4 regions of the Streptomyces sp. DSM 42067 genome follow, and region 1 is predicted to be linked to each of the others. Evidence: riboswitches for the same ligand, from Rfam matches in the RefSeq annotation. Region 1 holds a riboswitch; each other region holds the start of a gene.

Region 1 (5,318 bases):
AGCTTCGAGCGCACCAACTACTTCGAGACGATGCCCGCACACCAGCTGGAGCTCGCGCTCTGGCTGGAGGCCGACCGTATGGGCTCCCTCCTCGCCGCCCTCGACGACGAGTCCATGGAGAACCAGCGGGACGTCGTCAAGAACGAACGCCGCCAGCGCTACGACAACGTGCCGTACGGCACGGCCTTCGAGAAGCTGACCGCCCTCTCCTACCCGGAGGGCCACCCCTATCACCACACCCCGATCGGCTCGATGGCCGACCTGGACGCGGCGACGCTGGAGGACGCGCGGGCCTTCTTCCGCACGTACTACGCGCCGAACAACGCCGTCCTGTCGGTCGTCGGCGACATCGACCCGGAGCAGACGCTCGCCTGGATCGAGAAGTACTTCGGCTCCATCCCGTCGCACGACGGCAAGCCCGCCCCGCGCGACGGAAGCCTTCCGGAGATCATCGGCGAGCAGCTGCGCGAGGTGATCGAGGAGGAGGTCCCGGCCCGCGCCCTGATGGCCGCCTACCGGCTGCCGGAGGACGGCACGCGCGCGTGCGACGCGGCCGACCTGGCGCTCACCGTCCTCGGCGGCGGCGAGTCCTCGCGGCTCTACAACCGGCTCGTACGCCGTGACCGCACCGCCGTCGCGGCGGGATTCGGCCTGCTCAGGCTGGCCGGAGCCCCGTCGCTGGGCTGGCTGGACGTGAAGACGTCCGGCGATGTGGAGGTCCCGGTCATCGAGGCAGCCGTCGACGAGGAGCTGGCCCGGTTCGCCCAGGAGGGCCCCACGCCGGAGGAGATGGAGCGCGCCCAGGCACAGTTGGAGCGCGAGTGGCTGGACCGGCTCGGCACGGTCGCGGGCCGCGCCGACGAACTCTGCCGGTACGCCGTTCTGTTCGGTGACCCTCAGCTCGCCCTGACCGCCGTCAAGCGCGTCCTGAAGGTCACCCCGGAGGAGGTCCGAGACGTCGCCAGGGCCCGCCTGCGGCCCGACAACCGCGCGGTGCTCGTCTACGAACCTCTCGCGCATCCTGAAACCGCGGACGAGACCGCCGAGGACACCGACGAGACCGCAGACGAGGAGGCGGCGAAGTGACCGAGGCCGCGACCATGGAATTCCACCCGCAGCCGCAGGCCGGGCCCGCCAGGCCCTGGGCCTTCCCGGCGCCCGACCGCACCACCCTCGACAACGGCCTCACGGTGCTGCGCTGCCATCGCCCCGGCCAGCACGTCGTCGCTGTCGAGATCCTCCTCGACAGCCCGCTGGACGCCGAGCCCGCCGGCCTGGACGGCGTCGCCACGATCATGGCCCGTGCCTTCTCCGAGGGCACCGACAAGCACTCCGCCGAGGAGTTCGCTGCCGAGCTGGAGCGCTGCGGCGCCACGCTCGACTCGCACGCCGACCACCCTGGCGTACGGCTCTCGCTCGAAGTCCCCGTCTCCCGGCTGCCGAAGGCCCTCGGCCTGCTCGCCGACGCGCTCAGGGCGCCCGCGTTCGCGGACAGCGAGGTCGAGCGGCTGGTGCGCAACCGGCTCGACGAGATCCCGCACGAGACCGCCAACCCGGCCCGCCGCGCGGCCAAGGAGCTCTCCAAGGGGCTGTTCCCGGCGGAATCGCGCATGTCCCGCCCCCGCCAGGGTACGGAGGAGACGGTCGCGGGCATCGACTCGGCGGCCGTGCGTGCCTTCTACGAGAAGCACGTACGCCCCGCCACGGCCACCGCCGTCGTGGTGGGCGACCTCTCCGGCACCGACCTGGACGCACTCCTCGCGGACTCCCTCGGCACCTGGACCGGCTCGTCCGCCGAGCCCCGCCCCGTGCCGCCGGTGACCGCCGACGACACCGGGCGCGTCGTCATCGTGGACCGCCCCGGCGCGGTCCAGACGCAGCTGCTCATCGGCCGTATCGGCCCGGACCGGCACGACCGCGTCTGGCCGGCCCAGGTGCTCGGCACCTACTGCCTGGGCGGCACGCTCACCTCTCGCCTGGACCGCGTCCTGCGCGAGGAGAAGGGATACACCTACGGCGTAAGGGCGTTCGGGCAGGTTCTGCGCTCCGCGCCGGACGGCAGCGGCGCCGCGATGCTCGCCATCAGCGGCTCGGTCGACACCCCGAACACGGGCCCTGCGCTGGACGACCTGTGGAAGGTGCTGCGTACGCTCGCCGCCGAAGGTCTCACGGACGCCGAGCGCGACGCCGCCGTGCACAACCTCGTCGGCGTCGCCCCGCTCAAGTACGAGACCGCGGCAGTCGTTGCGGGCACGCTGGCCGACCAGGTCGAGCAGCACCTCCCTGACGACTTCCAGGCGCAGCTGTACCAGCAGCTCGCCGCGACCGGCACCGTCGAGGCCACGGCGGCGGTTGTCAGCGCCTTCCCGGTGGACCGCCTGGTGACCGTTCTCGTGGGTGACGCCTCCCAGATCGAGGAGCCGGTCAGGGCGCTCGGAATCGGTGAAGTGACGGTTGTCACGGGCTAAGCGGCCCCGTCCGCGCGGCGCGGACGGGGCCGCTTAGCCCGCACAGGCCCCGCACAGCCCGCACAGGGCCCCACACGGACCTGCACAGGGCCCCACACGGACCCGAAGAGACCCCGGTGGCTGCAGAGCCACCGGGGTTCTCGTTTGTCCGAAATGTAGCGGAGGTTGCCTGTCTGCCCTGTGGGATGCACTACAAATCCCATGCTGCGTTTGTTGATTGAAAGATGTCCCGTTTAGCGTCGGTCCGGCTGTTCGTCAGGCAGTGCGCCGCGCCGCGGCACCGGACAGTCATCGCCGAGTCCCCGGACGGCGTGAGCCAGGGGAGCCGGGGACCCACCCTCCCGTCGACTTCGACGCAGGAGGAGCCCAAGTCCCTGGGGTGAATCGGGGGCCCTTGAGTCGTATCGAGGGAGCCCGTAGGAGACCTTCCTGCTCCGAACCCGTCAGCTAACCCGGTAGGCGAGAAGGAAGGAAAGGACCAGCCACTACATGGCGTTCACACGCGCCACCGGGAAGCATCGTCGTCCGAGCCTGCCCCAGCGCCTCAAGGGCCTGGGAGGTACCCCCATCACCCGCAGGACCGCAAGCGCGGCACGTGTCGCGGCACTCACCACCACCGGCGTCATCGCCGGCTTCGCCACCCCGGCCCAGGCTGCCGATGCCTCCGTCGAGCAGACCGGGCTGATCCAGGCCGTCACCCTCGGCGAGTCCGTCGCTGACAAGATCGACGCTCAGGCCGTCGCACAGCAGCAGGCCGCCGAGGAGGCCGCCGCCAAGAAGAAGGCCGCCGAGGAGAAGCGCAAGGCCGAGGCGAAGGCCAAGAAGGAGCGCGAGGCCAAGGAGCGTGCGGCCAAGGAGCGCGCCGCCCGCGAGGCCGAGCGCAAGCGCCTCAACTCCTACGTCAGCCCGATCGCCGGCTCCTATGTCTCCACCGGCTACAAGGCGGGCGGGTCGCTGTGGTCGTCCGGCAGCCACACCGGCGTCGACTTCCACGCAGCGTCCGGTACGGCGGTCCGCGCTGTCGGCTCCGGCACCGTCGTCACCGCAGGCTGGGGCGGTTCGTATGGGTACGAGGTCGTCATCAAGATGAACGACGGCACGTACACCCAGTACGGTCACCTGTCGTCCATCGCCGTCTCCGTCGGCCAGACGGTCACGCCGGGCCAGCGGATAGCCCTCTCCGGCGCAACCGGCAACGTGACCGGAGCGCACCTGCACTTCGAGGTCCGGACCACCGAGGAGTACGGCTCGGACATCGACCCGCTCACCTATCTGCGCTCGCACGGCGTGAAGGTCTGACGCGAGAGCGGACGCGCGTGAAGCACTGACCGGAGAACGGACCGGGCAGAACGCCCCGCTTCATGGAAGCCCCGGCTCATCGAGCCGGGGCTTTCGTCGTTTCCGAGCGCCGATTTGTCCAAAAAATATCCATGGATTCCAGCCCGCCGTCGGAAATTCCCGCCCGCTGCAATAGAGTCAGTCAACAGGCGTCAATCGACCGCGTTTCGCGGGGATTAAGGCGGAGGTCCGGTCATGCACATTCCCGCGCACTCGGTATGCACGGCCATCCGGGATGACATCGTCGCGGGTGTCTACGAGCGCGGCAGCCGTCTCACCGAGGAACTGCTCGCGCGCCGGTACGGGGTGTCCCGTGTCCCGGTGCGCGAGGCCCTGCGCACGCTGGAGGCGGAAGGATTCGTCGTCACCCGCAGGCATGCGGGCGCCTGTGTCGCCGAGCCCACCGAGCAGGAGGCCGCCGACGTGCTGGAGATCCGTACGCTGCTCGAGCCGCTCGGCGCTGCGCGCGCGGCACAGCGTCGTACCGAGGCGCATCTGAAGGTGCTGCGTGGCCTGGTCCGACTGGGCCAGGAGCGCGCCAGGCGGGGCCACAGCGAAGATCTGCGGTCGCTGGGCGGCTGGTTCCACGAGACGCTCGCGCAGGCCTCGGGCAGCCCGGGGCTGACGTCGCTGCTCACTCAGCTCCGGCACAAGATCGCCTGGATGTACACAGTCGAGACCCCCGCCCATCCCGTGGAGGCGTGGGCCGAGCACGGCGCGATCGTCGACGCCGTGGCCCGCGGTGACGCCGAACGGGCGCGGTCGCTGACCACCCTGCACACAGAACGGTTCAGCGCCGCCCACCGGCTCCGTTTTCCGGATCGCGGAGACCGTGTGAGGGGTTCGCAACACGCCGTAAACACTGTGAGCCCGCGGCATTAACAGAGGCGCCGTATACAAAGAGGGATATTCGGTGGGGGTTCTTTTTTGCTGCCCATTTTCTCGGGGTGCAGGGAATTCCGGCCGAGCTTCGGAAGGCATGGCGCGCGCTTCGGAGCGCATGGCGTAAAAAGGGCGGAGCCGCGCCGCCTCCGAATAAAGAGGCCGGCGCGGCTCCGCCGCAATTCACCTGTTGCCGTCAGACGGTCTCGGGAAGCTCCTCGAGACCCTCGGCGACCAGCTTGGCCAGCCGGTCGAGGGCGGCATCCGCCCCGTCGGCGTCGGACGCGAGGACGATCTCCTCGCCGCCCTGGGCGCCCAGGCCCAGCACCGCGAGCATCGACGCCGCGTTGACCGGGGTGCCGTCAGCCTTGGCGATCGTCACGGGGACGCCGGCGGCCGTGGCCGCACGGACGAAGATGGAGGCGGGGCGGGCGTGGAGACCCTCGGCCCAGCCGACGTTGACGCGGCGCTCAGCCATGTGATGCTGCCCTTCAGGATTCTCTCAGGGTTGTCTAGACCAGTGTTCCATACCGGCGGACGTGCCCGGAACAGTCGGGAACGGTCGGGAACGGCCCCGAAGAGGCCCGGAAGCGGTCCGGAACGATCCCTCGTCCCGCACCAGCTGCTCCA
Region 2 (5,318 bases), 1.2 Mb from region 1:
TGGCGGCCGACGAGTTCCGCTGCCCGGACCCCATGGCCGCGGCCCTGCGTCTGACCGCGCTGCTGGACGGGCTCGCGGTCCAGATGACTGCCTACGACGGCACGCTGTCCCGTGCGCGCATGACGAAGTGGGTCGACGAGGCTCTCGCCCGGGAACTGGGCCTTGAGCGGAAGGCGTTGATGGCTACGGCACGGTGACCCGCCGGGCGGGCCCCACGGTTCCGGACGCACCCCGGCGCCGGACGCGCCCCGGCTCCGGGCCGGAGGCCCGTGACGGGGCTCAGGCCGTACGTGACGAACCCACCGTCGTGGGGTTGTGCCCACCATTGTGCCCACCCGTTCCCCAGCGGAACGACTGCCCACAACGCTCACCGCACCCCCGGTCCCCAAGACCCCCGAGATGCCCCTACAGAGGCAGCAGATCCGGTCTCTTCGCCTCGACGTGGTCCCCGGAGGACTCGCCGCGCAGCCGCCGTCCGATCCACGGCACGAGGTACTCGCGGGCCCAGTGGATCGTGTCGCGGCGCACATCGAGGGAGCCGCGCGGCGGTTCCGGGGGCCAGGGCTGGTCCGGGTCGGCGGGCACCTCGAGTCCGAGCACCTGTGCGGCGCGCAGGGCGACACGGGTGTGGCCCTCGGGCGACAGGTGCAGCCGGTCGGGGTCCCAAGCCCTGCGGTCCTGGATGGTCTTGAGCGACCACAGGTCGAGGACGGGGAACCCGTACCGGTCGGCGATGGCCCGCAAGTGCAGGTTGTACGTGGCGATCTTGCCGCGCAGGTGCTTCAGCACGGGTACGCCGCGAGTGTCGAAGCCCGTGGCGATCAGGACGCTGCCCGCGGCCGACGCGAGGTCGGCGACGGCCCGCTCGAAGCGTTCCGCGACGTCGTCGGGGTCGGTGCCGGGCCGGATGATGTCGTTGCCGCCTGCGCAGAACGTCACGAGGTCGGGGGCGAGTTCCTTGGCCCGCGGGACCTGTTCCGCGACGATCTGGTCGAGGAGCCTGCCGCGTACGGCGAGATTGGCGTAGCGGAAGGTGTGCTCCGGGACCCGGTCGTCGAGGAGGACGGCGAGCCGGTCGGCCCAGCCGACGAAGTGCCCGCCGGGACCGGGGTCTCCGACACCTTCCGTGAAGCTGTCGCCGACCGCTGCGTAGGACCTGATCACGTCACTGGTGAGGAATGTCGACTCTGCTGCCACGTCGGCATATCTTTCACCTCGCTAAGTGACCTACGCCACCGTAGGCAGGGGTTGACGGCGGGTGAGATATGCCACTCGTCAAGATTCGCCCAAGCCAGGAATAGAGCCCAGCCGTTCATAGAGGCAGGGTCGCCGCGGCTCACGGACGAGACGACGTGCGCCCGGCCAGGACACACCATGGGGCGGTGCGGGGCCTGACCGGGCCTCGTCGATCGGTGTCGGTCTGTCGCAACCGAGGTGGCGTCAGATGGAGACGCCGTGCTGGCGCAGGTACGCCAGCGGGTCGACGTCGGAGCCGTAGTCCGGCGTGGTGCGGATCTCGAAGTGCAGGTGCGGGCCCGTGCTGTTGCCCGTGGAGCCGGAGAGCCCGATCTGCTGTCCCGCGGTCACGGTCTGGCCGGCCGAGACGGAGAGGGCGGACAGGTGGGCGTACTGCGCGTACAGACCGTCGCTCAGCTGGATGACGACCTGGTTGCCATACGAACCGGCCCAGCCGGCGGAGACGACAGTGCCTGCGCCGACGGCCTTGAGGCTGGTGCCGGTCGGGGCCACGAAGTCCACACCGGTGTGGTAGCCGCTCGACCACATGCTGCCCGACTGGCGGTAGGGCGTGCTCATGGTGGCGCCGGGGATCGGCGCGGTGAAGGCGGAGGTGGTCGTGGCTGCCGTGTCCGCGGGCGCCGTGTTGGTGGCCGTGGTGGTCGCCGTGGGAGCAGTGGAGGTCGTGGACGCCTTTTCGGCAGGCGCCTTGGAGGCGGCAGCGGCCGGGGCCTTGGACGCGGAAGCGGAGGCCGAGTCGTCGGAGGCGGCGGCCTTGCCGTCGACGACGAGCTTGAGGCCCGCGCGGATCTTTGTGGGGTCGGCGCCGATGGCCTTGCGGTTGTCCTTGTAGAGCTTCTTCCAGCCGCCGGCGACCTTCTGCTCCCTGGCGATGCCGGCGAGGCAGTCGCCCGACTTCACCGTATACGTCTTCTTCGCGGCCGACTTGGCGGCGGCGGCCGCGACGGCGGCCTTTCCGGAAACGGACTGGACCGCGGACTGCGGGGCGGTCTGTGCGGGAGCGGCAAACGCGCCCGTGGCGCCGATGAGCGGCAGTGCGAGTGCGGCACTCCCCGCGCTGAAGGCGGCTATGGAGCGGGTGAAGCGCAGGGACTTGGAACGGCGGTTCTTACCGGTCGCGGGCATGGCGAATTCCTCTCCGGCGCCTGCGAGGTGAGCTGTCGGGTTCGGACTGGAGATGTCCGGCCGCGTTTTGGCGCGACTTCACCCCAAGCTGGTCCGGATACCCGGAACCGGCGTTCTACCTGTGGGATCCCCCGCTCCTGCCATACACGTTGTGTGAGTGGGGATTCCGGGCGATGGCAGGATTCGGCGTCCGCCCGGATCGACCGTGACCGTAAGCGAGTCGGAATGGCGGACACAAGCGTGGTTATTCCAGCGGGATTCCGGTTCTTGATCCTTCCCCGGAAATTCCGGTCACTGTCCGTGGATTAACGATCTCCGCATTCCGGCCAACCCCCCGGAAATTCAGGGGCGGTCACGAAAGGGAGATCGCCACCCACCGTCACCAATATGATCCTGCTCACGGCATGCCACTCATGACGCCTTATTGCAGGGCGAGTTAGAGCCAATGACCCAAAGAGGACTAAATCGGTCAGATGCGACGCAGACGGATAACTGCCGCATCCAGGTCGCCATGCAGCCCGGTCCGCAGACCGTGGTGCAGCAGCACCGCACCCCGATGCACCGCGCCGGTCTCGAGGCACTCGTACGACCCGGCGGGATCGAGCCCTCGCAGCCTGACCGCCGGGGGCGCCTCGCCGTAGTGCTGGGCCCCCAACCACGCCAGGACTACGGCCTCGTCCCCGAGGACGTACTGCACCGCGCTCAGCCCGCCCTCCGGCGCCCTCAGCCGGTAGAGGTCGCCGCGCTGCACGACGGGGCGGATCTCCTTGTAGAGATCCACCCACCGACGGGCCTCGGCGAGCTCCTCGTCGCTCCACTCGGTGAGGTCGCCGCCGACCCCGAGCACCCCGGCCATGGCACTGACGAAGCGGAAGCGCAACGAGCTCACACGGTCATTGAGCTGGACGTTCGGGCTGTCGGTGACCCAGGCCGCCATGACCCGCGCGGGGTGCACCTGAGTGAAGCCGTACTGGATGGCGAGCCGGTCCAGCGGGTCGGTGTTGTCGGAGGTCCACACCTGGTCCGTGCGCGCCATGATGCCGAGATCGACCCGGCCGCCACCGCCCGAGCAGGACTCGAACGCCACTCCCGGGTGCGCGGCCCGCAGCCGGTCCAACAACCCATAGAGCGCATGCACATGCGCGTTCCACAGCCTCTGCGGATACGGTTCCCCCGGCCACCCGGCATCCGTGAAGCAGCGATTGAAGTCCCACTTCACATAGTCGATCGGCGCGCTGCTCAGCAGGGTGTCCAGCTGCTCCCACAGATACTGCTGGACGTCCTCGCGGGCGAGGTTCAGGACCAGCTGGTTGCGGAACTCCGTCCGCGTACGGCCGGGGAAGTGCTGCACCCAGTCGGGGTGGGCGCGATACAGATCACTGTCGGCGTTGACCATCTCCGGCTCGACCCAGATGCCGAACTGCATGCCCAGGGCGTGCACGTCGTCGGCGAGCGGCTTCAGCCCGTGCGGGAAGCGGTCCGGGTTGGGCGTCCAGTCGCCCAGACCGGCCCGGTCGCTGGTCCGTGCGCCGAACCAGCCGTCGTCTACGACGAACAGCTCGACGCCCATGTCGGCGGCGCGCTGGGCGAGCGCCCGCTGCTGGTCCTCGGAGATGCCGAAATTGGTGGCCTCCCAGGAGTTGTAGAGCACGGGCCGGTCCTGATCGGCATCGGGAATAACGCACTTGCGCTGATATGCGTGCCATGCCCGACTTGTTCCGCCAAAGCCGCCGTCACTCCAGAGCCCCGCGAAGACGGGTGTGGCGATCGCCACTCCGGGCTTGAGCAGCGCCTGCCCCGAGTCGTCGTGCCCCGTACCACCGGTGATCTGCACGATGCCGTCCGGCAGCTGCTGCACGGCGATCCGCCAGGACCCCGACCAGGCGAGCGCGCAGCTGTACACCTCGCCGGACTCCTCAGTCGCCGCACCCTCCGCGTCGAGCGCGACCCACGGCAGGTGCTGGTGCCCGGTGTGCCCGCGCCGACTGCCGATGATCTTCTCGCCGTAGGTCAGCTCGGAGCGCCCGAGCCGGGACTCGGCCGCCCACCGGCCATGCAGCTGGGACAGCCGCCAGCGGTCGCGCACCGGCAGCGTCCAGGTCGCTGAGTCGGCACGCAGGACCTCCAGGGCGGGGGCGTCGGCCGGGCCCTGGTGGATCAGGATGGCGCTGCGCTCGACGACGTCGTCGCGCATGCGGTACACGAGTGTGAGCTGGAGGTGGTGCACCTCGTCGAAGAAGTGCACCTGCAGCTCTTCGTCGTCCGCTGCCGCGTTCCGGTACCGCCACTCGGTCCCGCGCACCTCGTCGGTGCGCACCGACAGCGCGGGGCGTACGAAGCGAGGGCCGCCCTCGACCGGGTACTCCTCGTGCCCGTCGAGCGGGGACTCGAAGGGCCAGTACGGAGCAGGGGGCTCGGCGGCGAGCGCCTCGGCGTCGGCAAGCGTGATCCGCGGCCCCCAGTGAAGGTGCAGCAGCTCGTCGCGGTCCGTCAGCCGCAGCGCATAGCTGCTGCCGGGCCCGGAGAGGAGCCACGTCCGGCCGTCCGCACCGATCTCGATCATCAAGCCCCCACATTCGCTCACGCCCGCTCAGGTACCAACATCATCAGGGGCGAAGCACCCTCTGGGCAATGACCTCATACAGGGTGGTGCGGGGCATCGAGGCCGCCCGGCACGGCACCAAATACGGCTGTATAGACGGCCGAATCATGACCACGGAAGGCCCCAAAACCGCCACGACAGCAGACGATTGGCCCTGACACCCATGTCGTATGGTCGACAGAGCGCCCTCCGGCGAGCAGCGTCGGTGGCCGACTGGGAGGAGCCCACGTGACGCAGCAGGTCCCGTCGACAGACCCTGAGCTGGTCGGTGTGCGCAACTTCCGTGACGTCGGTGGCCTCCCGACCACAGACGGTCGCCGGACCCGGCAGGGGC
Region 3 (5,318 bases), 1.4 Mb from region 1:
CCAGGTACTGGTCGGGGTCGGAGGAGAGTGCCAGCTCCACGCCCGGGTCTACGGCGCCTGAACGATACTGCGCAGCCGCCGCCGAACCCAGCGCACCGCGCGCGGAGTTCAACTGCTCCATCCTGCGGGCCGCCTCGTCGCGCAGCTCGTCGACGCCCTTCTCGGTCTCGCCGGCGTCCTCCTTCGCGCCGTTGTACTTCTCGGTGGCGATCTCCGCCTCGTGGTAGAGCTTGTCGACCTTGGCCTTCACCTGGGCTGGGGTGAGATCCGGTGCCGCGTGACCGGCGCCGTCGAAGGCCGTCGCGGTCGCCGCTCCGGCGAGTGCGAGGGTGGTGGCGGTGCGGGCCGTATGGCCGCTGAGCGAGCGCTGTCTGGGCTTCCGGTGCGCTGCCACGGGGGTCCACGTCCTTCCGGGGGGCGTACGACGTACGACCGCCGAGGAACCGGCATGGGGACGGGTGTCCGGCGGCGGCCCGCACAGGGGGAGCGCGCCGCCGCCGGACCTTCTCGGCGGAGGTGTCCGACTGCCGCCCTCGGCCCGGGCGGCGGTGGGGAGCCGGGCACCTGGGGAAGCACGCTAAACCCCTCCGTCACCCCGCGGTGACGCCATGTGCGCAACTGGCCGGAGTGGACTGCCCGGTGCCCGTATGTGACCGCGGCGCCGACAGGCCGCCGCCCCCTTGCCGTACGGCTGTGACCGTTGCCCCGGAAGTGGCCCCCCTGCCCGGAGGCCGGTGCTAGTGGTCCGGTTAGGCTCCGGCCTCATGGACGTACTCATCCATCTCTTCGTCGGCCTGCACATCATCGGCATCGCCTCGCTTCTGGGCGGCTTTCTGACCCAGATGAAGGCGATGGGCGAGGGCACGGCACGGTTCGGCCCGGCGATGCTGCACGGCGCGCTCACGATGCTCGTCACGGGAGTGATCCTGGTCGGCCTCAACCAGGCCGACGACCAGCCCGTCGACAACATCAAGATCGGCGTGAAGCTGGCGCTGCTGATCGTGATCCTCGGACTCGTCTACGTGAAGCGCGACGAGGAGAAGGTGGACAAGAGGTCGTTCGGTCTGGTGGGCCTGCTGACGATGGCGAACGTGTTCATCGCGGTGCTCTGGACGTGAGCGACAAGCAATAGCCCGTCCGGCGTTTGAGGACGAGCCCGTCAGGGCGATCGGGGGTCTGGGGGCGAAGCCCGGAGAACCCAACCGGCGCGACGCACCCGCAGCCCCCGCCCCCACGCCCCGCACCTACGCGGGCCGCACCACGCTGTGAATCGGCATGTAGTAAATCGACTCGACCCGAACATTCGCCCCCGGCTTGGGCGCATGGATCATCTCGCCATTCCCGATGTAAATCCCGACGTGGCTGATGTCGTCGTAGAAGAAGACCAGGTCCCCCGGCTCGGCATTGTCGACAGACACGGTCGTGCCGACCTTCACCTGATCCCAGGTGGTACGCGGCAGCGACACCCCGGCCGTCTTCCACGCGGCCTGAGTGAGCCCTGAGCAGTCGTACGACTCGGGCCCCGTGGCCCCCCACACGTACGGCTTCCCTATCTGGGCCTCGGCGAAGTCGATGACCTTGGCGGCCATCGTGGCGTAGCTGGAGGATCCGGTGCTGCCGGAGTCACTCCCGGTGCCCGTCCCGGAACCGGTGGCAGCCTCCTGCTCGGCCTGCTCCTGTTCGGCCTGCGCCTGCGCCTCCTGACGCTGCCGCTCCTCCTCGGCCTGCCGGCGCGCCAGCTCCTCCGCCTTGCGCCTGGCCTCTTCCTCCTTCGCCTTCTCGATCGCGGCGAGCCGCGCCTTCTCCTCTGCGGTCAGCTCCGACAGCAGCTCGCGCGCCTCGCTGAGCTTCTGCTGGACGTCCTGCTTGCTCGCCTTCAGGTCCGCCTGCGACTCGGTCAGCGACGCGAGGGACTCCGTCGCCTCCTCGCGCTTCTTCGTCGTCTCGATCTGCTGCGTCTGGTAGTCGTCGACCGCTTCCTTCTGCCGGTTGGTGAGCCGGCTCATGAGCTGGCTCTGGTCGAAGTACTCCTGCGGGTCCTCGGCGAGCAGCAGCGTGGCGGTGTCGGAGACGCCCCCGGTGCGGTACTGGGCGGCGGCGAAGGAGCCGAGCTCGCGGCGCGCCTCGTTCAGCTTCTCGGTGCGCTTGGCCACGTCGTCGAGCAGCCCGTCGACGTGCTTGCGCTGCTCGTCGGTCCGTTCCTGGGCCGCGTTGTACTTCTGGGTGGCGACGCCCGCCTGACGGTAGAGGTCGTCGACCTTCTTCTGGACCTCTTCGAGGCTGGGCTTCGGTTCGGCGGGCGCGGCGGTCGCCGTCTGTGACATGAGCGCCACGGAGGTGAGGGCGGCGGCGGTGAAGCCGACCGCGGGGGACGTGCGGAGACCGGCGACGAGCTGGCCGGTGGTCCGCGGCTTGCGGTGCGACGCCAAGAGAGGCGACTCCTTCCGTGGACCGCCTACCGGGTTAGCTGTCGGGTTCGGGCGGGTGGTTCGGAAGGCTGCCCTACGGTCCGTGCCTCGTGCCCGCGGGTGTCGCGCGCACTCGGTACGGGACCGATTCACCCCAAGGTCAAAGTGGGTCCCCGGCTCCGGCTGCCGTGAGGGCGCACCGGACTCGGCGGAGGCAACCCGTCCCGGCGTCGTTCGCCGGCGGGGGTACGGGCGGCCCGCCGGGCACGCTAGCCAACTCGTGTGGCCGCTGTGAAGGTTGATGTTCGATATGCCCGATACATTTTCGTGACCTTGACCATTCGGCGGGGTCGTAGGGGGTGCTTCTAGGCAAAGCAGAAAGACCGCTGATATCTGCACCTGTAGGGATCTATCTGGCTTTTTCAAGCCAGTGTTCGGCTTCCGAGTCGAGATCTCTCGCCGCTGTCGACGGCGATGCGGCCGACTTCCCAAGGCGGCAGTGACTGTCAGCGCGGCGGCCTAGACTCGAGGAGCGATGAGCAGCCTCTTTGACGACAGCTTCCTGGCCGATCTCCAGCCCGCGCGGCGCGCGGACGAGGAGCCCCCGCCGCCGCCCGAGGACAGCGCTCCGGAGGACATCCCGGACGACCTGTTCGAGGGCCGGTTCGACGTGCCTTCGCCGCCCCGTGACGCGTACTACCGGGACGGCGCGCCCCGCCCCGCCATCGACCCAGCCGAGCTGCTCCACGGGCTGAACGACGAGCAGCGCGCCGCCGTCGTGCACTCCGGCTCCCCGCTGCTCATCGTGGCCGGCGCCGGCTCCGGCAAGACGCGCGTGCTGACGCACCGCATCGCGTATCTGCTGGCCGAGCGCGGCGTGCACCCCGGGCAGATCCTGGCGATCACGTTCACGAACAAGGCCGCGGGCGAGATGAAGGAGCGCGTGGAGCACCTCGTCGGCCCGCGCGCGGGCGCGATGTGGGTGATGACCTTCCACAGCGCGTGCGTCCGAATCCTGCGCCGCGAGTCGAAGAAGCTGGGCTTCACCTCCAGCTTCTCGATCTACGACGCCGCGGACTCCAAGCGCCTCATGGCGCTGGTCTGCCGTGATCTCGATCTCGACCCGAAGCGCTATCCGCCGAAGTCCTTCAGCGCCAAGATCTCCAACCTCAAGAACGAGCTCATCGACGAGGAGACCTTCGCCGCGCAGGCCGCCGACGGTTTCGAGAAGACCCTCGCCCAGGCCTATGCGCTGTACCAGTCGAGGCTGCGCGAGGCGAACGCGCTGGACTTCGACGACCTGATCATGACGACCGTCCATCTGCTCCAGGCGTTCCCGGACGTCGCCGAGCACTACCGGCGGCGCTTCCGGCACGTCCTGGTCGACGAGTACCAGGACACGAACCACGCCCAGTACGCCCTCGTGCGCGAGCTGGTGGGACAGCCCGGAGGGGACGACGACCCGGAGCCGGCCGAGTTGTGCGTCGTCGGTGACGCGGACCAGTCGATCTACGCCTTCCGCGGCGCCACCATCCGCAACATCCTCCAGTTCGAGGAGGACTACCCGGACGCGACGACGATCCTGCTCGAACAGAACTACCGCTCCAGCCAGACGATCCTGAGCGCCGCAAACGCCGTCATCGAGCGCAACGAGAGCCGCCGCCCCAAGAACCTGTGGACGAACGCCGGCGCGGGTGCGCGGATCACCGGCTATGTCGCCGACACCGAGCACGACGAGGCACAGTTCGTCGCCGACGAGATCGACCGGCTGACGGACGCGGACGAGGCGAAGTCGGGCGATGTCGCCGTCTTCTACCGCACCAACGCACAGTCCCGTGTGTTCGAGGAAGTCTTCATCCGCGTCGGCCTGCCGTACAAGGTCGTCGGCGGCGTCCGCTTCTACGAGCGCAAGGAGGTCCGGGACGTCCTCGCGTATCTGCGCGTGCTGTCGAACCCGGAGGACTCCGTCCCGCTGCGCCGCATCCTGAACGTCCCCAAGCGCGGCATCGGCGAGCGCGCCGAGGCGATGATCGACGCCCTCGCCCAGCGCGAGAAGATCAGCTTCGCGCAGGCGCTGCGCCGCGTCGACGAGGCGTACGGCATGGCGGCCCGCTCGACCAACGCCGTCAAGCGGTTCAACACGCTGATGGAGGACCTGCACACCATCGCGGAGTCCGGCGTCGGCCCGGCGACCGTCCTCGAAGCCATACTCGAACGGACCGGCTACCTCGCCGAGTTGCAGGCATCCACCGACCCCCAGGACGAGACACGCATCGAGAACCTGCAGGAACTGGCCGCAGTGGCCCTGGAGTTCGAGCAGGAGCGGGCCGAGGGCGAGGCGGGCACGCTGTCCGACTTCCTGGAGCAGGTGGCGCTCGTCGCCGACTCCGACCAGATCCCGGACGAGGACGAGGAGGGCAGCGGCGTCATCACGCTCATGACGCTGCACACCGCCAAGGGCCTCGAATTCCCCGTCGTCTTCCTGACGGGCATGGAGGACGGCGTCTTCCCGCACATGCGTTCCCTCGGCCAGACCAAGGAGCTCGAGGAGGAACGGCGCCTGGCGTATGTCGGGATCACACGCGCGCGGGAGCGTCTCTATCTGACGCGGTCCACGATGCGCAGCGCCTGGGGCCAGCCGGCGTACAACCCGCCGTCGCGCTTCCTGGAGGAGATCCCCGCCCAGCACGTGGAGTGGAAGCGGACGGGATCCACCGCTCCGGTCTCTTCAGGACCGGCCGCCGGTGTCGCCGCCTCACTGTCCTCGTCGCGCTCGCGCAGCGCGGCCTCCGGGGCCTCGGGGTTCGCCACGCGACGGGCGTCCGAGAAGCCGGTGGTCTCGCTGGCGGTCGGGGACCGGGTCACGCACGACCAGTTCGGCCTGGGCACGGTGGTCGGCGTGAAGGGTAC
Region 4 (5,318 bases), 2.9 Mb from region 1:
ATGACCTTCCAGCCGGCCCAGTCGTCCTCGAACAGCGGGTCCTCGATGGAGACGAGCGGGTACGCGGAGACGAGCTCCTCGTAGTACTCGGTCATCTCGGCGGCGGAGCGCTCCTTGCCCTCGAAGAGGTACTTGCCGTCCTTGTAGAACTCGGAGGCGGCGACGTCGAGCGCGAGGGCGATCTGCTCGCCGGGGGCGTAACCGGCTTCCTTGATGGCCTCGAGGATGAGGTCGAGGGCCTCGCGGTTGGAGCCGAGGTTCGGGGCGAAGCCGCCCTCGTCGCCGAGGCCGGTGGCCAGGCCCTTGGACTTCAGCACCTTCTTGAGGGTGTGGTAGACCTCGGTGCCCCAGCGCAGGGCCTCGGAGAAGGACTCCGCGCCGATCGGGGCGATCATGAACTCCTGGATGTCCACGTTGGAGTCGGCGTGCGAGCCGCCGTTCAGGATGTTCATCATCGGCACCGGCAGCAGGTGCGCGTTGGGACCGCCCAGGTAGCGGAAGAGCGGGAGGTCGGAGGCCTCGGAGGCGGCGTGGGCGACGGCGAGCGAGACGCCGAGGATGGCGTTGGCGCCGAGCGAGGACTTGTCCGGGGTGGCGTCCAGGTCGAACATCGCCTGGTCGATCAGGCGCTGCTCGGTGGCGTCGTACCCAACGAGCTCCGGGCCGATCTGCTCGATGACGGCGAGGACGGCCTTCTCGACGCCCTTGCCGCCGTAGCGGTTGGCGTCTCCGTCACGGAGCTCGAGGGCCTCGAACGCACCGGTGGAAGCACCGGACGGTACGGCGGCACGACCGGTGCTGCCGTCGTCGAGGCCGACCTCGACCTCGACCGTGGGGTTGCCTCGGGAGTCCAGGATTTCCCGGGCTACGACGACGTCGATGGACGGCACGAGCATCTCCTTCTGGGATGTGACGCTGGAAGTGCGGGGCTGTGTTTCTTTAGGCCTTGCGACAAGAGCCTATCCGGCTCCGGGGCGACGGCCAGCCGACCGACCGGCCCCTGGACAAAACTGAGAGCAAATTGTTTCTGAACGAAACAAAGTTCCTCGCTCCTGCCGGTACGGGTACGGCCTCACCCCGGCGCGTACGGGGGAACACGCACCGGGGTGAGGGGTTCGGGGAAGCCTCAGGGTTCGGGGAAGCCTCAGCCGAGGTGGAGCTGCTGACCCGGGTAGAGCTGGTTGCAGTCCGCGACGACGTCCTTGTTCAGCTCGTACAGCTTCTTCCAGCCGCCCTTGACCTTGTGGTCCTTGGCGATCGTGCCGAGGGTGTCGCCGTTCTCGACCTGGTACTCGCCGTCGCCCTTCTTGACCGTCTCGCCGGTCGGGGTCTCGACGGTCGCAGTGCTCTCCTCGGAGCCGGGGGCGGCCTGCTCCTCCGTGCTCGGCGCGGTCTCCGTGGTGGTGCTGGGCGCGCTCTCGGCGGTGGTGCCGGGGGTGGTCGTGCTAGGCGTGGCCGTGCTCTCGGTGGTGGTGCTGGGAGTGGTCGTGCTCGGCGTGGGCGCGCTCTGCGTGGGCGCGCTCTCGTTCGACTCGCTCTGCTGAGTCGCGTCGCCCTGCTGAGTGGGGTCGCCCTGCTGGGTCGCATCGCCCTGCTGGGTCGCGTCGCTCGGCTGGGTCGTGGCGGAGTCCGTGGTGCCCGCGCTCGAACCGCCCTCGTACGGGGTGTTGGAGAGACCCACGCCACAGCTCGGCCAGGCGCCCTTGCCCTGACCGGCCAGGACCTTCTCGGCGACGGCTATCTGCTGCTCCTTGGTGGCCTTGTCGGCCGTGGCGGCGTACTCCGTACCGCCGTACGCGGCCCAGGTGGAGGTCGAGAACTGCAGGCCGCCGTAGTAGCCGTTGCCGGTGTTGATGGACCAGTTGCCGCCCGACTCGCACTGGGCGACGGCGTCCCACTCGGCGGCGGTGGCGGCGGAGGCGGAGCCGGCCGTCATCAACGGGGCGGCGATGGCGACACCGGTGACACCGGCGAGCGCGGCGATACGAGAAGTCCGGCTGAGAACGGACGAGCGACGGTGGTTGCCCTTGCTGGAACGCAGCATGGAGTGATCCCCTCACCGACGCCTGCGAGGTGAGCTGTCGGGTTCGGGCCGAGTGAGTGCCCGGTCGCACGTGGTTGCGCACGACTTCACCCCAAGCCGGTTCCTGCAGTCGTCAGCCGACACCGTGTGCTCAGCTGCTCAACTGCCGTTGCCGGCGCAAACCTTGGGTCCCCCGCTCCTGCCTACGGCGCTGGACGCGACGACTGAACCCGTATGGCCGCTGGCAGGATTCGGCGTAACGACCGCGGGTGCCCGCTATGGCGAGCGGTCACGACCGTAAACATCCGCTTCGGCGGATATCAAAGACGATCAGGGCTTCTGAGACGCATCTCTCAGCCCCACCAAAACGGACAATTGGCCCTGAACTATAGCTATTTATCGATCGACTCGAGACCGAGATCCAGGGTCTGACCGGGGAGGATGAGGTCCGGGTCATCGCCCACGGTCTTCTTGTTCTCGTCATAGAGAGCGGTCCATCCGCCCTCGACGTCATGGGCGTCGGCGATCGCCCAGAGGTTGTCGCCCGTGCGCACGGTGTACGAGCCGTCGTCGCCGCGGTCCGTGTCGGAGCGTGAGGCGTGACGGCCGGAGGAGTCGGAGGAGCGGGTGTCCTCCAGGCCCTCCTGGGCGGTTTCGCCCCGATGGCGGCCGGTTCCCGTACCGGAGTCCGCGGAGTTGGAGGACTCAGCGGACTCGGAGGGCGAATCACCCTCATTCTGGGCAGACTCATCAGACTTGCCCGACTCGTCCGAATTACCCGATTCTGACTCGCCGGAGGCTTCCGACCCTTCGGCAGCCTTCGGGGAGTCGTCGGTCGGCTCGGCGGACTCCGCCTCGTCCGACGGGCCGGACGAGGCGTCGGACGAGGGGCTCGATGTGTCCTCCGACACACCCGGGTCGACGTCCGCCGCCGCCCCGCCCTGGGAGAGACCCACGAGCAATGCGCACGTCGGCCAGGCCTTGGGACCCTGGTCCGCGAGGATCTTCTCGGCGACGGCTATCTGCTGCGAACGGCTCGCCTCATCGGCGCTCGGGGCGTAGTCGAGGCCGCCGTAGTTCTCCCAGGTCTCCTGCGTGAGCTGTAGGCCGCCGTAGTGGCCGTCGCCCTCGTTCGCGCTCCACGCGCCACCGCTCTCGCACTCGGCGAGCCGGTCCCAGGTGGTGGCGTCCGCGGCGCCGGCGCTGGTGGCACCGAGCAACGGGATCGCGATGGCCGATCCGGTCACCCCCGCCGCGACGATGAGGGCCGGAGCCTGGCGGGGGCGACGGTGTCGGCCGTTCCCGGAGAGCATGCGGTTGCCTTTCGCGGTCGGGGACTTACCCGGCCGACGGAGCCAACCGGGCAAGACTGGGTCGACTGGGACAGTTGATACCCGAGTCGACCGTGAAAGTAGCGGGAGTCGAACGCTTGTCACAAGTCGATGCAGCGGAGATCACGTGAAAGTCACAAGGTTGACGGACCATCAGCTGCAGCTCGGAGTCTGTCCCGGCCGGGCCCGCCGCTGCTACGGCGTGAAGCGCACCGGCAGTGTCCGCAGCCCTCGCATGATGAGCCCGCCGCGCCATCTCAAATCGTCCGGAACCGCATCGAGTTGCAGGTCAGGAAGGCGCGTCAGCAGCGTGGCGATGGCTGTCTGCCCCTCCAGCCGGGCGAGGGGAGCGCCCAGGCAGTAGTGGATGCCGTGCCCGTATCCGAGGTGCTGGTTGTCGCGCCGGGCCAGGTCGAGGGTGTCGGGCTCGGCGAACCGCTCGGGATCGCGGTCGGCGGCGGCGAGTACGACGAGGACGGGGTCGCCGGGCTCGATGTGCTGCCCCCCGATGGTGAGCGCCTCGGTCGCGAACCTCCAGGTGGCGAGCTCCACCGGGCCGTCGTAGCGGAGGAGTTCCTCGACCCCCGTGGCGAGCAGGTCCGTCTCGCCTGCCGCGAGGGACTTCTGCAGCCGCTCGCGCTGGACGGGGTTGCGCAGCAGGGCGTAGATGCCGTTCCCGATGAGGTTGACGGTGGTCTCGAACCCCGCGAAGAGAAGAATGAACGCCATCGCGGCGGCCTCGTTCTCGGTGAGGTGCTCACCGTGGTCGGAGGCGCGGATGAGCCCGGAGATGAGGTCGTCGTCGCCGTCCTGGCGCAGTCCTTCGCGCTTACGGTGAATCAGCTCGGCGAGATAGCCGCGCATCTTCTTCACGGACCGCGCGACGCCCCCGCGCGGTCCGCCGCCGTGCCGGATCATCATGCCCGCCCAGTCCCGGAAGTCGTCCTGGTCCTCGCGGGGGACGCCGAGCATGTCGCAAATGGCGTAAATGGGGAGCGGGAACGCGAACTCGTGAATGAGGTCGGCGGTGCCTCTGTCGGCGAACTGGTCGATGAGGTGGTCGGTGAGCTCCTGCACGCGCGGCGCGAACTCCGCGACGCGGCGCGGCGTGAACGCCTTCGACACGAGCCGCCGCAGCCGTGTGTGGTCCGGCGGGTCGATGTTGAGCAGATGCGTCATCAGCTCCGCCTTGCGCTCACCCGGGATCCCCGTCTTGCCCTTCGCGTGCGCGGGCTCGTCATGGTGCGCCGGGTTTTTCGACAGCCGCTGATCGGCGAGCGCCTGCCGCGCATCCGCGTACCGCGTCACGAGCCAGGCCTCGACCCCACTGGGAAGCCTGGTACGGCGCACGGGCGCGTGCTCCCGCAGCCAGGCGTATGCGGGGTAGGGGTCGGCGGCGAACTCCCAGGTGAAGAGTTGGGGGGCGGGTTCTGCCGCGGGGGTGGGCTCCCCTGCCGGGGCCGGTTCCTCTGCCGCGGCGGGCTCCCCTGCCGGGGCGGGCTCTTCGGCTGGGGCCGGTTCCTCTGCGCAGGTGGGCTCCCCTGCCGGGGCTTCCTTTGCCACGGCGGGCTCCTCTGCCGGGGCCGGTTCCTCTGCCGCGGCGGGCTCCCCTGCCGGGGCGGGCTCTTCGGCCGGGGCCGGCTCCTCTGCGCGGCTGGGCTCCCCTGCCGGGGCGGGCTCCTCCATGGGGGCGGGCTTCCTCGCGGCGACGGGCTCGTCCAGGGGGCAGCGTCCCCCGGAAGCGGGTTCGTCTGCGTGGGCGGCGGGGTTCTGATCGTGCACGTCTCGACCGTATCCGCAGTCCGCGGTGGGCAGGGACTGCGGGCGGCCGCGGGGTGGCTGCGAGCCCGCCGCGAGCCACGTCGGTCAGCCCCCGGCGGCGCCCTCCTCCGCGGCGCGTATCGCGTCACGGTACGAGCGGGCCGCCGCGCGCAGTGCCGTCTCCGGGTCGATGCCCTCCGCTT

Evidence for each region. Region 1 has a riboswitch for cyclic di-AMP ahead of ACSMXV_RS31030 (M23 family metallopeptidase). Riboswitches for the same ligand answer to the same signal wherever they lie in the genome.
Region 2: linked by a shared signal. The riboswitch ahead of ACSMXV_RS35910 (M23 family metallopeptidase) and the one ahead of ACSMXV_RS31030 (M23 family metallopeptidase) in region 1 are both predicted to bind cyclic di-AMP.
Region 3: linked by a shared signal. The riboswitch ahead of ACSMXV_RS25295 (C40 family peptidase) and the one ahead of ACSMXV_RS31030 (M23 family metallopeptidase) in region 1 are both predicted to bind cyclic di-AMP.
Region 4: linked by a shared signal. The riboswitch ahead of ACSMXV_RS18300 (transglycosylase family protein) and the one ahead of ACSMXV_RS31030 (M23 family metallopeptidase) in region 1 are both predicted to bind cyclic di-AMP.

What each region holds. Positions count from the first base shown of each region.
Region 1 covers NZ_CM147706.1:6,852,603-6,857,920, forward strand. The annotation lists gene ACSMXV_RS31020 (M16 family metallopeptidase) at 1-1,086, shown strand, start outside; gene ACSMXV_RS31025 (M16 family metallopeptidase) at 1,083-2,468, shown strand; cyclic di-AMP (ydaO/yuaA leader) riboswitch at 2,751-2,944, shown strand; gene ACSMXV_RS31030 (M23 family metallopeptidase) at 2,958-3,767, shown strand; gene ACSMXV_RS31035 (GntR family transcriptional regulator) at 4,002-4,688, shown strand; gene ACSMXV_RS31040 (HPr family phosphocarrier protein) at 4,885-5,166, opposite strand.
Region 2 covers NZ_CM147706.1:8,020,459-8,025,776, reverse strand. The annotation lists gene ACSMXV_RS35920 (TetR/AcrR family transcriptional regulator) at 1-197, shown strand, start outside; gene ACSMXV_RS35915 (SGNH/GDSL hydrolase family protein) at 406-1,197, opposite strand; gene ACSMXV_RS35910 (M23 family metallopeptidase) at 1,441-2,382, opposite strand; cyclic di-AMP (ydaO/yuaA leader) riboswitch at 2,385-2,565, opposite strand; gene ACSMXV_RS35905 (alpha-galactosidase) at 2,852-4,945, opposite strand; gene ACSMXV_RS35900 (tyrosine-protein phosphatase) at 5,213-5,318, shown strand, end outside.
Region 3 covers NZ_CM147706.1:5,500,579-5,505,896, forward strand. The annotation lists gene ACSMXV_RS25285 (C40 family peptidase) at 1-394, opposite strand, end outside; gene ACSMXV_RS25290 (hypothetical protein) at 765-1,118, shown strand; gene ACSMXV_RS25295 (C40 family peptidase) at 1,245-2,429, opposite strand; cyclic di-AMP (ydaO/yuaA leader) riboswitch at 2,438-2,629, opposite strand; gene pcrA (DNA helicase PcrA) at 2,944-5,318, shown strand, end outside.
Region 4 covers NZ_CM147706.1:3,984,799-3,990,116, forward strand. The annotation lists gene eno (phosphopyruvate hydratase) at 1-896, opposite strand, end outside; gene ACSMXV_RS18300 (transglycosylase family protein) at 1,145-2,044, opposite strand; cyclic di-AMP (ydaO/yuaA leader) riboswitch at 2,049-2,244, opposite strand; gene ACSMXV_RS18305 (transglycosylase family protein) at 2,416-3,336, opposite strand; gene ACSMXV_RS18310 (cytochrome P450 family protein) at 3,550-4,917, opposite strand; gene ACSMXV_RS18315 (nucleoside triphosphate pyrophosphohydrolase) at 5,221-5,318, opposite strand, start outside.